3 regions of the Peribacillus sp. NPDC101481 genome follow, and region 1 is predicted to be linked to each of the others. Evidence: riboswitches for the same ligand, from Rfam matches in the RefSeq annotation. Region 1 holds a riboswitch; each other region holds the start of a gene.
The links. A riboswitch is a leader RNA that binds a small molecule or an ion and turns the genes downstream of it on or off. The one in region 1 is predicted to bind S-adenosylmethionine.

Region 2: another riboswitch for S-adenosylmethionine. It lies ahead of mmuP (S-methylmethionine permease); the one in region 1 lies ahead of mtnK (S-methyl-5-thioribose kinase).
Region 3: another riboswitch for S-adenosylmethionine. It lies ahead of ACIROD_RS12410 (methionine biosynthesis PLP-dependent protein); the one in region 1 lies ahead of mtnK (S-methyl-5-thioribose kinase).

Annotation. Positions count from the first base shown of each region.
Region 1 covers NZ_JBIWNJ010000001.1:564,900-569,996, reverse strand. Annotated here, with positions in the region: gene ACIROD_RS02630 (LCP family protein) at 1-304, shown strand, start outside; gene mtnA (S-methyl-5-thioribose-1-phosphate isomerase) at 396-1,442, opposite strand; gene mtnK (S-methyl-5-thioribose kinase) at 1,457-2,659, opposite strand; SAM riboswitch class I at 2,738-2,891, opposite strand; gene ACIROD_RS02615 (carbon-nitrogen family hydrolase) at 2,963-3,745, opposite strand; gene ACIROD_RS02610 (pyridoxal phosphate-dependent aminotransferase) at 3,846-5,018, shown strand.
Region 2 covers NZ_JBIWNJ010000001.1:319,334-324,430, reverse strand. Annotated here, with positions in the region: gene ACIROD_RS01455 (alpha/beta hydrolase) at 1-122, shown strand, start outside; gene ACIROD_RS01450 (flavin reductase family protein) at 140-748, shown strand; SAM riboswitch class I at 973-1,075, shown strand; gene mmuP (S-methylmethionine permease) at 1,159-2,547, shown strand; gene mmuM (homocysteine S-methyltransferase) at 2,544-3,506, shown strand; gene ACIROD_RS01435 (hypothetical protein) at 3,741-3,908, shown strand; gene ACIROD_RS01430 (helix-turn-helix domain-containing protein) at 4,331-4,705, opposite strand; gene ACIROD_RS01425 (asparaginase) at 4,935-5,097, shown strand, end outside.
Region 3 covers NZ_JBIWNJ010000002.1:504,236-509,332, forward strand. Annotated here, with positions in the region: gene metC (cystathionine beta-lyase) at 1-196, opposite strand, end outside; gene ACIROD_RS12410 (methionine biosynthesis PLP-dependent protein) at 193-1,305, opposite strand; SAM riboswitch class I at 1,392-1,505, opposite strand; gene fumC (class II fumarate hydratase) at 1,833-3,215, shown strand; gene ACIROD_RS12420 (hypothetical protein) at 3,321-3,563, shown strand; gene ACIROD_RS12425 (ABC transporter ATP-binding protein) at 3,611-4,756, opposite strand; gene ACIROD_RS12430 (PucR family transcriptional regulator) at 4,880-5,097, opposite strand, start outside.

The sequences.
Region 1 (5,097 bases):
ACAAGAAGTAATGGTTCAATTAAAAACAGCCTTTATAAATCAAATCTCGTCCTTCGAAGGGATGGCAGCCCTTCCTAGTATAATCGAACAAGGACTCTCGTACTTGGATACGGATATTGGACTGAAAACAATAATGGAAATGGGGCCAAAAGCCGTCTTCCATACACCGGACACCGTCGAAACCTTAAGGGTTCCAGTGGAAGGAAGCTTTAAAGATGAAATATATCCCCAGTCCGGAGCCGTTTTGGAAATGGACTACACTAAAAATAAGAAGGCACTTCAAGAATTCTTTTCAAAAAAATAAAAATTGTATTATGGACCTCGCAAGAATAATCACAAAAACGAGAGGGATAAGTAACCCTTCTCGTTTTTTATCATCAATAAAGCAACCTGGATCATTTAACAAAAAGCGGAATGTTTTTAATGAAATCCGGGGTTATGATGCCATTTTCGGTAATGATGCTTGTAATTAGATGATTCGGTGTAACATCAAAGGCTGGATTGAAAGTTTTCACGTTTTCAGGAGCGATCCTAACACCTTGAATGAAGGTGATTTCCGCTTCATTCCTTTCTTCGATCGGGATGGAAGTGCCGGACTCGAGAGTGAGGTCGAATGTGGTTGATGGAGCGGCCACGTAAAAAGGGATACCAAAGTGCTTGGCTAATATCGCCAATCCCAATGTCCCGATTTTATTGGCTGTATCTCCATTAGCCGCAATTCTGTCGGCACCGACGATGATTCCATTTATTCCTTTCTGATGAATCGTATGGGCAGCCATATTATCAGAAATTAATGTGACATCAACCCCCGCTTGCATCAATTCCCAAGCAGTCAAACGCGCCCCTTGCAGGACAGGCCTGGTTTCACATGCATACACTTTTAGCGGAAAGTCCTTTTCCTTTGCCAGGTGGAAGGGAGCCAAGGCTGTGCCATACCGAGCCGTGGCAATTCCCCCAGCGTTGCAATGCGTTAGAATGGAATCTCCTCTAGTGAATAAGGATAAACCATGTTCCCCGATTTTCCTGCACATTTCTACATCTTCAGCAAAGATGGCTTTAGCCTCCGATACAAGTGCTTCCTTGGCAGTTGAAATGCTTTGCGCAGCTTCCAGAGTATTTTCCATCCTCCTTAACGCCCAAAAAAGGTTGACAGCAGTTGGCCGTGATGATGCGAGTTTTTCAATATGCCTTGATACATTTTTCTTGAATTCGGCTAATTCAGCGGTTGTTTCCTGTTTCGCACCAAGTGCAACACCAAATGCTGCCGTCAGTCCAATTGCTGGGGCACCGCGAACTTTTAATGTCAAAATGCTGTCATACACATCATCAACAGAATGAAGTTCAATGAATTCTGTTATGGAAGGAAGGGCTTGTTGATTTAATAATGTAATATGGGTATCAGCCCATTGTACCGAATAAGGTAATGGTGCATGTGTTGTCATGTGCAGGTCTCCTTTTAAATGGTTGAATAAGATGGCAGTGTACGTTGCTTCAAGGCTTCAATGACAGCTGGAACATCCAATTCTTCCCGTTTTTTAATTAAAAAAGCACCAATTTCCAATGTAGCCGTTTTGGCAGCGATCCTTGTTTCTTTATCTTCAATGACATTTAAATCGGCAACATGGGAAAGTCCGATGGTTCGCCGAATCAGTTCACAGCCGGCAAAGCCGAATGCATCTTTTTTGAATTTTGTCAGTAAATAAGGCAGATAACCTTTCACGTGACGAAATGGGCTTTTATTTTGGACTTCCCATAATTCGGAATAAGTTTCTTCAAAGGCATTCCAAAATTCATTAAGGTGTGTGAAAATCTCTTCCTTTCCAACGCTATTACGTGTGACTGCCTGAAAGAGAAGGTTGGCGGTGTATTGACCAAGGTCAAAACCAACTGGACCATAAAAAGCGAATTCTGGATCAATAACCTTTGTTTCAGTTTCACTTGCAAATATACTTCCAGTATGTAAATCTCCATGAAGCAAGGCTTCCTGCTCGGTTTCAAAGCTTTGTTTCAGCTTAGCGACCTCGAGGATCACTGCTTTATCATTCCATATATTTTTGGCGGCATCAGTCAATTCCACCTCGAAATCTCCCGGGAGTTCCTCAAAAAATGGATCTGTGAAAATGAAGACCTCAGTGATTTTGCAGAGTTCGGGATTCGTGAAATGTCGGGCAACTTCCTTTTTGGCAGAGGGTTCTAAATGATAATCGGATGTATAAAATGCCGTTTTCGCAACATATTCACCAATATGCTGTGAAAGCAATGGATATGAATCGCCTTCGATCAATCCTGTTCTAACGATTTTCAAGTGCGATAAATCCTCCATGACCGTGATGGCAAGCTTTTCATCAGAATAATAGACTTGCGGTACGAATTCTGGGCAATAACTTCTGAAATGAATCAGCGCATTCGCTTCAATTGCAGCTCTTTTCAATGTCAGCGGCCAACCTTCGCCAAGTACCTTGGCATAAGGAACCGCTTGTTTAATGATAATTCCTTTATTTGTGACTGTGTCTGTAATATGAAAAACATAATTTAAGTTTCCATCGCCGATTTCTTTACATGTTAAACTTGCATCCGCATTGACCAACCCAAGTTTTTTTGCAAGGGTTATAGCTGTTTCGTTTGTCAATCTCTTAAAATTTGAATGGTTTTGAGTCATTCTTTTCCCCTCCGGATTCAAAATAAGAATAAAAAAGCCTCTTTCATATAGAAAGAGGCAGAAGTTTTGGCTTCGGACCTCTTATCTTCCAGAATATGAATTCTGGTGGAATTAGCACCGTGCTCTGTGGATTTTATAATCCGGCGGTGAATCCGCCCCATTTCACAATGGTATTACAGTCGGTTGCTGGGCTTCATAGGGCCTTTATCCCTCAGCCTGCTCTTGATAAGAGTAAATGTTTTCTGAAATTTTAATCTTCGGGAAAATAATATCAACTTTTTAAATAGTTTGTCAATGGGTAATTTAATAAAAATCAGGACGGCGATCTTCGAATACAGGTATTTTGTTACGTGCTTCCGTAACTTTATTGAAGTCCAAGGTGCCTGTCAGGAGTTCGTTTCCTTCTCCGGCTTCACTTATGATATTTCCCCAAGGATCAATAATCAACGAATGACCGGCAAATATATTATTGACGTCAGAGCCTGAGCGATTAACGGCTACTACATAGGCTTGGTTCTCGATGGCACGGCTAATCAATAAGGCTCTCCAGTGATCGAGTCTCGGCTTTGGCCATTCAGCCGTAACGAATAGAACTTCGGCGCCTTTAGCGGTATGGGCTCGCTGCCATTCAGGGAAACGGATGTCATAACAAATGAAACCAGCACATATTTTTTCATCAAGAGTAAATAAACCATCCTTTTCTCCTGGCTTCAGGAAATGATGTTCATCCATTAACTGAAATAAGTGAAGCTTATCATATTCTTTTATGAGATTTCCCTGTTTATCGATGATGATCATGGTGTTATAGATTCCCTTGCCCGTTTTTTTCGCAATGGAACCGCCTACGATGTGAATCTCGTGTTTCCTTGCCTGTGTTTTAAGAAATTCAATCGTTTTTTCCGCCTCTTGATCAGCAATCTCATTTAACCTGCTTAAGTCGTATCCGGTTGTCCAAAGCTCTGGTAAAATGACGATATCGGGTTCTGACCGTGCTGCTTTTTCAAACCATTGTTCCGCAACCTGAAAATTGATATCCGGTTGCCCGAATGCTATATCCATTTGAATACAAGCTATTTTCCACTTCATCGTTTAAAACCCCCCACATGTAAAAAATGCTTTACAAGACTATGATAAACATATATCATTTGTGTCTAGAATTTCAAGAAATTTCAGAGAAGGTGTATAAATGGTGCAATTCGAAAAATCCAGACAGCTTCAGGACCTACCCAAGCAATTTTTTGCCTCACTAGTAGCAAAAGTCAATGCCATTACGGAGCAAGGACATGATGTCATTAATTTAGGCCAGGGAAACCCTGATCAGCCGACACCAGACCATATCGTGAAAAGCTTGCAGTCTGCTGCTGAAAAAACGGTTAATCATAAATATTCGCCATTCCGGGGGCATCAATATTTAAAAGATGCTGCTGCCGTCTTTTATGAACGTGAATTCGGTGTCAAGCTGGATCCGAAAAGTGAAGTGGCGATTCTCTTCGGGGGAAAGGCAGGCCTTGTCGAACTGCCGCAGTGTTTATTGAATCCGGGTGATACGATCCTTGTTCCGGATCCCGGCTATCCGGATTATCTTTCCGGTGTTGTTTTAGCCCAGGCAAAGACCGAATTCATGCCCTTGACAGAAGAAAATGATTTTCTTCCAAAATACAGTGACATACATAAACAAGTACTTGATAAAGCCAAAATGATGTTCTTGAACTATCCGAACAATCCCACAGGTGCTTCTGCAACTGAAAGTTTCTTTGATGAGACCGTCTCTACTGCAAAAGAGCATTCAATTTGTGTGGTCCACGACTTCGCTTATGGGGCGATAGGATTCGACGGAAAAAAACCGATAAGCTTTCTCCAGTCAGAGGGAGCGAAGGAAATAGGAATAGAAATATACACACTATCGAAAACATACAATATGGCAGGGTGGAGAGTCGGCTTCGCAGTGGGGAATAAGAGTGTCATAGAAGCTCTTGAACTATTACAAGACCATCTTTATGTGAGTCTGTTCCCGGCGATACAAGAAGCTGCTGCAAGCGCTTTGCTTGACTCGCAGAGCTGTGTAGAGCAGTTAGTGCAGATGTACGAGGGACGAAGGAATGTTTTCATTGAGCGATTGAGGGCAATCGGCTGGGATGTCAAAGCTCCTGCGGCATCATTTTTTGCCTGGCTCAAGGTACCTAAAGGTTTTACGTCCGAGAGTTTTGCAGACTATTTATTAACGCATGCCCACGTTGCTGTTGCCGCAGGGAATGGATTTGGTGAATTTGGCGAAGGTTATGTCAGGGTAGGGCTGCTGACTTCGGAAGAACGGCTGAAAGAGGCTGTGGAACGGATAAGTAAATTAAAATTATTTTAACCACAATGATATATCCGATTAATTCACCCTTAAATAGTTAAAACTTATTGACAAAGTAGGGATTACCTGTCAGAATACA
Region 2 (5,097 bases), 250 kb from region 1:
TTAATCGGATTTTACTGCAAGCGGGTGCTGCGGTGGACGTTCACTGGGAAAATTACGGTCATCAGTTAACACGTTCAGAGGTTGATGCAGCAAGTTCATGGTTTCAAAAGAACTTTTTATAAGAATGAGAGGGATGAAGATGATTTCAGTAAATCCTGAAAGTCTTACAGAACGGGAAAATTATAAGTTTTTGACTGGAAGCATCATACCGAGACCAATAGCCCTGGTCACGACACAATCCGAAACCGGTACAATCAATATAGCGCCGTTCAGTTTTTTTAACATAGTCAGTTCCAATCCTCCGATGATTTCCATTTCTGTTCAACGGAAAGAAGGAGTTTTGAAGGACACGGCCCGAAATGCAATTCAAACAGGTGAATTCGTTGTTCATATCACTGATGAAGACAATGTTGCTGATGCAAATCGAACGGCCAAGGAACTCCCGTCTGACGAAAGTGAATTGGGTCTTACCAATTTCACTCAGGCTGTTAGTGATAAGGTGTCGGTACCAGGATTGCAAGAAGCGAAGGTACGCTTTGAATGCACATTGGAGCATGCGATACCTTTGGCAGGTTCCAAGAATAAACCTGGTTGTGATTTATTGATAGGGAAAATAGTCTGCTATCATATAGAGCAGGAGATTTACCATAATGGCCGAATTGACCAGAATGGGCTAAAACCTGTAGCAAGATTAGCGGGTCATACTTATACAAAACTAGGAGAATTATTTGAAATTGAAAGACCTTAAGGAATATAAGAAAAATGGCGTCATCTTTTAAGGTGTCGTCATTTTTTAAAAATTTTTCCCGGTTAGCATTATTTACAATTCTATAATGTAAGCGACTGTTCCAAAAACAAGTTCATATCTATGCCAACGGTGCGTTGATCGTTTGGATTTTAAAGGAAGTCTTTACAAACCGAAACAAAACTTGACAATTTTTTCATAGATTGATAAAGTTATAAAAAAATAATTTCTTATCCAGAGAGGTGGAGGGACTGGCCCTATGAAACCTCAGCAACAGGTCTGCAATGACACTGTGCTAATTCCAGGGGGTGAAACCTTGATAGATAAGACCGTAAGTGTTTATTTGTCAGTAACGCACTCTTTTTTAGAGTGCGTTTTCGTTTTTTCTGGATGCAAGATAAAGGAGAGTAAGAATGGAGAACAAAAGGAAGCATGATTTTCAAAGGAAAATGCAGGCACGGCATATAATAATGCTATCGCTTGGCGGGGTGATTGGAACAGGTTTATTCTTAAGTTCGGGTTATACGATTCAACAGGCAGGCCCGTTTGGCACCATCCTTTCGTATCTGATTGGGGCATTAGTGGTTTATCTAGTCATGCTATGTCTAGGGGAACTGGCAGTACATATGCCCGAGACAGGTGCGTTTCATAGCTACTCAGCTAAATACATAGGTCCTGGGACAGGGTATACAGTAGCCTGGTTGTATTGGCTAACTTGGACAGTTGCACTTGGTTCGGAATTCACGGCTGCAGGATTGTTGATGCAGAGATGGTTTCCATCAATCAATGTCTGGATATGGAGTGCACTATTTGCCATATTGGTTTTGGCATTAAATGCGTGGACCGTTAAATTTTTCGCTGAATCCGAATTCTGGTTTGCGTCTATAAAGGTATTTGCCATTGTGATTTTCATTATTTTGGGAGCAGCGGCAATGCTAGGTTTCATTCCAATAATTCATTCACAATCCGCTCCGTTATTCTCCAATTTTACAAGTGAAGGTTTATTTCCGAATGGTGCTTTTGCCATTATAATGACGATGCTTGCGGTGAATTTCGCATTCTCTGGAACTGAATTAATTGGAATTGCAGCTGGAGAAACTGTGAATCCAGAAAAAACGATACCAAAGGCAATCCGTATGACATTATGGAGATTGATTATCTTTTTTGTAGGAACCATCGTTGTATTATCCGCATTATTGCCTATTTCGGATGCAAGCGTATTAGAAAGCCCCTTTGTGGCAGTTCTTGAACGGATTGGTGTGCCATATGCAGCGGATATTATGAACTTTGTTATATTAACTGCCATTTTGTCTGCTGCAAACTCAGGACTGTATGCGGCATCCAGAATGCTTTGGTCACTTGCAGATAAGGAAACTATATCACCAATATTTGCAAAATTGACAAAACGGGGAGTTCCGATAAATGCAGTCCTTTTCAGTATGTTGGGCGGCTGCTTAGCCCTGTTTTCGAGTATTATTGCACCGGATACTGTTTACATAGTGCTTGTATCCATTTCTGGACTAGCCGTTGTTGTAGTTTGGATGAGTATTAGCATGTCGCAATTTCTATTTCGCAGACGATATATAAACGAAGGAAATTCAGTAAATGACTTAGCTTATCGAACGCCATTATATCCACTCGTACCAATCGTTTCTTTTATGCTATGCCTAGCTTCTTGCATAGGAATTGCATTTGATCCTACACAACGAATTGCACTATATTGTGGCATTCCATTTATTTTGATTTGCTATGGAAGTTATTATCTGACACAAAACCATAAAGGAAAGAGGAGTAGATCATGAACATTAAAACTAACCCAATTGACGCTATTTTACGAGATCATTCAGTCATGATTTTAGACGGAGCTTTAGCTACAGAGCTAGAGAGGCATGGATGTGATTTGGACGACCCGCTCTGGTCTGCACGTGTATTACTTGAAAATCCAGAAGTGATTTATCAAGTGCATTCTGACTATTTTCGTGCTGGAGCGGATTGTGCGATTACGGCTAGCTACCAAGCCACTGTTGAAGGTTTCGCCCTCCGCGGAATACAAGAAAAAGAGGCTTTGGAGCTAATCCGGAAAACGGTTTTACTCGCAAGAAAAGCAAGAGATGATTTTTGGAAGGAAAAAAATCAAACGCTTAGGCCTAAGCCATTGGTTGCTGCATCTGTTGGGCCTTATGGGGCTTATCTTGCAGATGGTTCAGAATATGTAGGAAACTATGGTGTTTCGGATGAAACTTTAATTGCATTCCATAGCTCACGAATATCAGCGTTGATTGAAGCTGGAGCTGACCTTTTAGCATTTGAAACGATTCCTTCCCTGCAAGAAGCAAAAGTATTATATTCATTATTGAAGGATTATCCAGAAGTGTATGCTTGGCTATCCTTTTCATTGAAAAATGAAAAAGCGATAAGTGACGGTACTTCACTCGAGGAATGTACAAGATTGTTAGGGGACAGTGAGCAAATTGCAGCAATCGGCATCAACTGTGCGCCAGTTTCATGTATCACGGAAGCCATCCAGGTGCTGCGTGCAAACACGGATAAACCAATCATTGTTTATCCGAATTCAGGTGAAACATATAATCCGGAAACTAAAACATGGCATGGTCAAGAATCATGTAATAGGCTCGACCTGAAATCTGAAGAATGGCAACATGCAGGGGCGCGTTTAATTGGAGGATGCTGCAGAACGGCACCACATCATATTGAAGACATTTCAAGAAAGTGGCGACCTTCCGTGGTGGTATCCTCCTAGCCCTTGTACTGTTTTAAAGTATGTATGATATAGGCCACTAAAAGGAACAGGAAGCGTCATAATCAGGCGGTTCCTGTTCTTTTTGAATTCATTATTCAAATTCGAGTTATCATATCTCTTAGGCTGAAAAAGAAACGAAACCGCTTCAAAAACAGGAATAGGAGAAATTAAATCATAATATTTGTGTGCTTGGGAAAACTAAACAAACAATGAATAGAAAGGAGAGAAATGAGTATGAGCCGTGGTAAAAATTTTAATCACAAAGAAAAAGGCCATCCGGGAAATTTACCTAATAATAGAATTAGCGAAGAGAAGGAACACAGCCGGCAGTATGAACAAATCGAGGATATCGTCACACATGAAGCTTTTAAAAATCGGGAAAAAGAAGACGAGATGCCTTAAATATTTCATGTATATACGGGGGGAAAACCATGAGCTTTTGCTATGGTTTTTTCTTTCATTACTAATAAATCAGGAGGGGAACAGATATCTATCATACCTTGTTGGAAAAGGAAGTAAGCTAAATAATAAGCCGACTTTCTTCTATATAAACTCAAATTTCTCAGCTTGGCGCATCACGCATCATTAGTATTAGTCTTAAGTCACTAAGAAGGAAGTATAACCTGCATTGTCATCCAGAAATAATTAAGGGTAACGTCTAAAAAGGGCGAACTTAATTAATCGGAACCGGCTACCCTAACTGGTTAAAACCCTGGAGTTTTTACAGTTTTAGATATAAATCATGCCAGGTACATCGTGAATATTATAAGTACCGGATGAAGTACGGTTCGTCCCCCATATACAAGTCTTAAGCCCAATTTCTGCTATGTTTCATTTTGTTTATCGCGATTTATTTCCACTTCTCGTTTTGCTCTAATAAAAGCGATAAATTGAATCGTCTCCTCTTCAGAAAGAGAGATTCCATCAACGGCTAGCTCCATATTTGGTAAATCCGTTAATTCCATGACTTGAGGTGACTCTGTGGTAATATCTTTAGCTGGATGATCTATCCGACCTAGAATGTAATCAGTGGATGTATCATATAGGCCTGCCAATAAATTAATCGTTTCTAATGAAGGGCGGCGGTGGCCCGATTCATAACCTGCATAGGTACTCTTGGCGATTCCAAGTCTGTCAGCGGTATATTGCAAAGACCATCTTTTGGCCTTCCTTAATGAAGTCAATCTATTTAAAATCATTCTTATTACTCTCCTTTTATATAAATCCATTATAACATCAAATTGAAATAAGTGTACGCGTAATGAATAATTTTAGCTTGATTTCACTATGAAACATGACTATAATAACATGTGGTGTACGCGTAACATGTACATTTGCAGCGAAACATCCTTTTCTGAAATGATAAGAATGATTGTGAAACAGGGAGGCTATATAGGGGGTAGTATATTGGAGAAGTTGAAGTCAAAAATCAAGAAGTTGATGTTGATTACTACAGGTGGTACAATTGCATCGTTAGAAGGAAAAAATGGACTGGTTCCAGAGATGAAAGCTGACGACATTTTAGGTCACCTACCGGGATTGGATTTACTATGCAAGATTGATAGTAAGCCTTTGATGAATATTGATAGTA
Region 3 (5,097 bases), on a different contig from region 1:
CGGCAATGATATCTTCAAGTGCCTCGCGAGTTGGGTTCCCGCTTCTGCTGTAGTCATATTTGCCGAATTGATCGATATCCGATTGATGGAACGTCGATGCATGCTGAATGGGGACGCTCACACCGCCCGTTGCCGGATCGAATTTATGTTGATTATGAAGTAATTTCGTTTCAAAGCTAAAATCATGACCTGTCATCGTAGTGCCTCCCTTTTTACATGTGCGAATGCTTGCTGCAGGTCGCCAATCAAATCATCGCTATCCTCGATGCCAACGGAGAAGCGAAGCAGGCGATTACAAACCCCATTTGCCGTTCTGACTTCAAGCGGTATATCGGCATGTGTTTGTGTGGCAGGATAGGTGATGAAGCTTTCAACCCCTCCAAGGCTTTCTGCAAAGGAAATTAATGAGAGCGATTGTAAAAATGGGTTGACCGCCGCTTCATCAATGATGCGGAAAGAAATCATGCCGCCTCTGCCGGGATACAATACATCAGTGACACAATCATGCTCCGATAAGTAATCTACAAGTATCTTGGCATTCTTTTCATGACGCTCCATCCGTAATGCCAGGGTTTTCATTCCGCGCATCAACAGCCAAGAATCAAATGGGCTCAAGACAGCTCCAGTACCATTATGATGGAAGGCAAGTGCATCACATAATTCAGCGCCGCTAGCAACGATCAGTCCCGCGAGCACATCATTATGACCACCGAGATACTTGGTTGCACTATGAATCACAATATCCGCTCCAAGCACGATGGGTTGTTGAATAAGAGGCGTGTAAAAAGTGTTATCAACGATTAACAATAAATTATATCGTTTGGCCAATGCCGCAACGGCGCTAATGTCCGTTTGCTGCATAAGGGGGTTAGTGGGAGTTTCGATGAAGATGGCTTTCGTGTGAGGAGTGATGGCTTTTTCGATATCCTCCAAACAACAAGTGTTTACATAGTCACACTGCAATCCCCATTTTTTAAAACCTTGTTCTAACAGACGATATGTACCGCCATAAAGATCTTCGCTGACAATCCATGCATCCCCGGATTTAAAAAGGGCGAGAATAGTGGAGATGGCGGCCATTCCTGAACTGCAGGCATAACCTTGGTCTCCTTTTTCCAGATCGGCGATGGATCGCTCCAATAGCTGGCGTGTAGGGTTACCAGTCCTTGTGTAGTCGAATCCCGTCGATTGGCCAATTCCTTCGTGACGAAAAGCTGTTGAAAAGTATACCGGCGGATTGACTGTTCCTGTCGCCGTTTCGCTGCGATTTCCTAATTGAGCAAGATATGTTTCAGATTTGTACATGGTTTTCACTGCTCCTTTGAGTTATATAAAATAAAAAAAAGTCTTCTTTAAGAAGAAGACTTTGATTAAGTAGGGACGAGTCATTCTTCTTATCTTCCAAGTTCACAAACTTGTGGAATTAGCACCTTTTCATTGGTTTGAAACAAATGAAGGTTGCTGAGGTGTCATCGGGCCATTCCCTCTACCTCTCTCGATAAGAGTTTAGATTATTCAATTTCTTTTGAATTTACTATATATACAAAATGCTGTCAAGGACATTTTGGGAGTGATAATGCTTTGATGTTCATGACCAGGTCAATTGGAGCCTAGCGGTGTCTACACTTTATGTGTCTAAAAAGAATAATTGAATTTTCATATAAACATGAATGGAACTTGGATTTTTCAGAAAAAATGGAAAGGGTCAGCGGGATATTTTTGCTTTAAAATAATAAAGTTTGTACAATGTATGGAGAGAAGAATAATCCGACATTATTCATTTCATATGCAAAAGGTGTTCAATGAATAGTGCAAACATAGGAGGAGAACACATGGAATACAGAATCGAACGAGATACGATGGGTGAAGTGAAAGTTCCTGCTGATAAATATTGGGGAGCACAAACTGAGAGAAGCCGTAACAATTTCAAAATAGGTAACGAAAAAATGCCGATTGAATTAGTTCGTGCATTTGCATACGTTAAACAAGCTGCGGCAAAGGTGAACTATGATCTTGGTGATCTTTCCGAAGTTAAAAAGAATGCCATCGTCAAGATTTGCGGGGAAATCCTTGAAGGTACGCTTGATGAACATTTCCCGCTTGTAGTTTGGCAAACGGGAAGCGGCACGCAAAGTAATATGAACGTGAACGAAGTGGTCGCTAACAAAGGGAATGAATGGTTAAAAGAAAATGGTGAATCTGAAACCCTTCACCCGAATGATGATGTTAACAAGGCGCAAAGCTCAAATGATACTTTCCCGACCGCCATGCATATTGCAGCCTTTATGGAAGTCGCTGAAAAATTGGTCCCTGCCATCAAAGCCCTTCGTGATACATTCGATACAAAAGAAAAAGAATTTTGGGATGTCGTGAAAATTGGCCGGACACATCTTCAAGATGCTACTCCATTAACATTAGGACAAGAAATTTCCGGTTGGAAAGCGATGCTCGATAAAGATCTAGCGATGATTGAAGAAAGCAGCCAAAAATTATTGAACCTTGCTCTAGGCGGAACGGCTGTAGGAACCGGAATCAATACAAAAAAAGAATTCCCGGGACTCTCTGCCAAACAAATTGCAGCAGATACAGGATACCCTTTTGTCACATCTGATAATAAGTTCCATGCATTGACTAGCCATAACGAAATAGTCTACGCACACGGTGCTTTGAAAGCATTGGCGGCGGATTTAATGAAAATTGCGAACGATGTCAGATGGCTTGCAAGTGGACCAAGAAGCGGAATCGGCGAAATAGCCATTCCGGAAAACGAACCGGGCAGCTCCATCATGCCAGGTAAAGTCAATCCAACACAAAGTGAAGCGCTTACCATGATTGCAACACAAATCGTTGGTAACGATGCTACAATTGGCTTTGCAGCAAGTCAAGGTAACTTTGAATTGAATGTATTCAAACCAGTCATCATCTATAACTTCCTGCAGACGGTCAAATTATTGACGGAAGGCATTCATTCATTCAACGACAATTGTGCGGTGGGCATCACTGCAAATGAAGATAAAATCAAAGAAAATGTAGAACGTTCCCTTATGTTGGTAACAGCATTGAACCCGCATATCGGTTATGAAAAAGCAGCCAAGATCGCCAAAACGGCATTCAAGGACAACTCTACGTTAAAAGAAGCGGCGTTGAAATTGGAGTTCCTGACGGAAGATGAATTCAAAGCATGGGTCGATCCTGCTAACATGGTTAATAAATAATTAGTAGTGCCCTCCCTCTGGTATTAGGGAGGGTGTTTCCATGTGTTAAAATAATGGAATCTACAAATACTGAAATCATAAGTATCGGGAACAGGAGGAAAAACAATGTCTATATGCCCGCTTTGCAACGGTCTGAGAAAAATTCATGTGAAATGCCCGGAATGCGGCAGTGATCTTGAGGATAAAGGGAAATTCATGGACTACGCGGATGATTACAGTGCTTATATGGATATCGACATACTTAAAGAAAACGACGGATACCCTCAATCCCTTCAAAAAGGCCAATGCCCGCATCTCATGAAATGCCCGGAATGCGGACATGATGAAGTGGTATTGGTCCAGGAATGAATTTGAATAAACGTAAAAAGACCCATTATGAATGGGTCTTTTTACGTTTAATTGGCAGATAACTTCATGCTTTCCTGCATCTGTTCATCTTCTTCAACTAAAATGCGATGTTCAGTCCCTTTATCAAAAAAGTGTGCTTTATTCATGTCGAGGGCAAGATCGATCTTTTCCCCTGCCTGAATAATATTCTTGGCATCGACCCGTGCAACGAAGTCCTGCCCCTCTAATGTGGAGTAGAGCATAATCTCCGCGCCCATGAGTTCGGCTACATCAATTTGGGTCGTGAATGTAGTGTTAGGGGACTTCGTGAAGTAAGCTCCTTCATTATGGAAATCCTCCGGACGGATTCCAAGGATAACATCTTTTCCGGCATATCCTTGATCACGCAGCATTTTCATTTTCAATTCAGGTATTTCAAGCGTTTGTTCGCCTATTTTAATTGTGCCTTCTTTTAATGTTCCGGTAAAGAAGTTCATGGCAGGCGATCCGATAAAGCCGCCGACGAAAACATTTATTGGTTTCTCATAAACGTCCTTTGGAGCACCAACCTGTTGGATGATACCATCTTTCATTACAACAAGGCGTGTCGCCATGGTCATTGCCTCTGTTTGGTCATGCGTGACATATATCGTTGTAGTGTCGAGCCGTTTATGCAATTTAGCGATTTCGGCACGCATTTGAACCCGCAGCTTTGCGTCGAGATTGGATAATGGCTCATCCATCAAGAAAACTTTTGCGTCCCTTACAATTGCACGGCCGAGAGCCACACGCTGGCGCTGACCACCTGAAAGCGCTTTAGGTTTCCTGTTTAGCAGCTCTTCAAGTCCGAGTATCCTTGCCGCTTCATTGACCCTTTGCTTGATTTCCGCTTTTGGCGTTTTCCTGAGCTTTAATCCGAATGCCATATTGTCAAATACGGTCATATGAGGATATAAGGCATAGTTCTGGAAAACCATCGCAATATCACGATCTTTAGGAGGGACATCATTGACTCGCTTGCCGTCTATGTATAAATCCCCTTGGGAAATGTCCTCTAGTCCGGCAATCATCCTTAATGTCGTTGATTTGCCGCAACCGGAAGGTCCCACAAAAACGATGAATTCCTTATCGGCAACACGAAGGTTGAAGTCTTTAACAGCCGTCACCTTTTTATCATAAATCTTGAATATATGATCTAACACTAACTCTGCCATGAAAAATCCCCCTTTTAAACTCCTGATTACTTGTACCAATTAGCTATAGTCTAAGCTATCGGTTTAGAAAAAAGTATGGGCACATTGCACAAAAAAGGATGATATTACCTCTTTGTATGGAAATTAATCATTCAGAAGAAAAATCAAGTACGCAGTAAGGGCATGACGGAAGTTTCTAATATCGAGACCAGTTCTTTCAGAGAATTTATCGATTCGGTATTGTAAGCTGTTCCGATGTATATAAAGCTGTTTGGCGGCATAGGTGGCATTGGAATTACATTCAATATACGTTTTAACTGTTTTGATAAGCTCAGTATCCTGCTTGGTCTTGCCAAGAATTT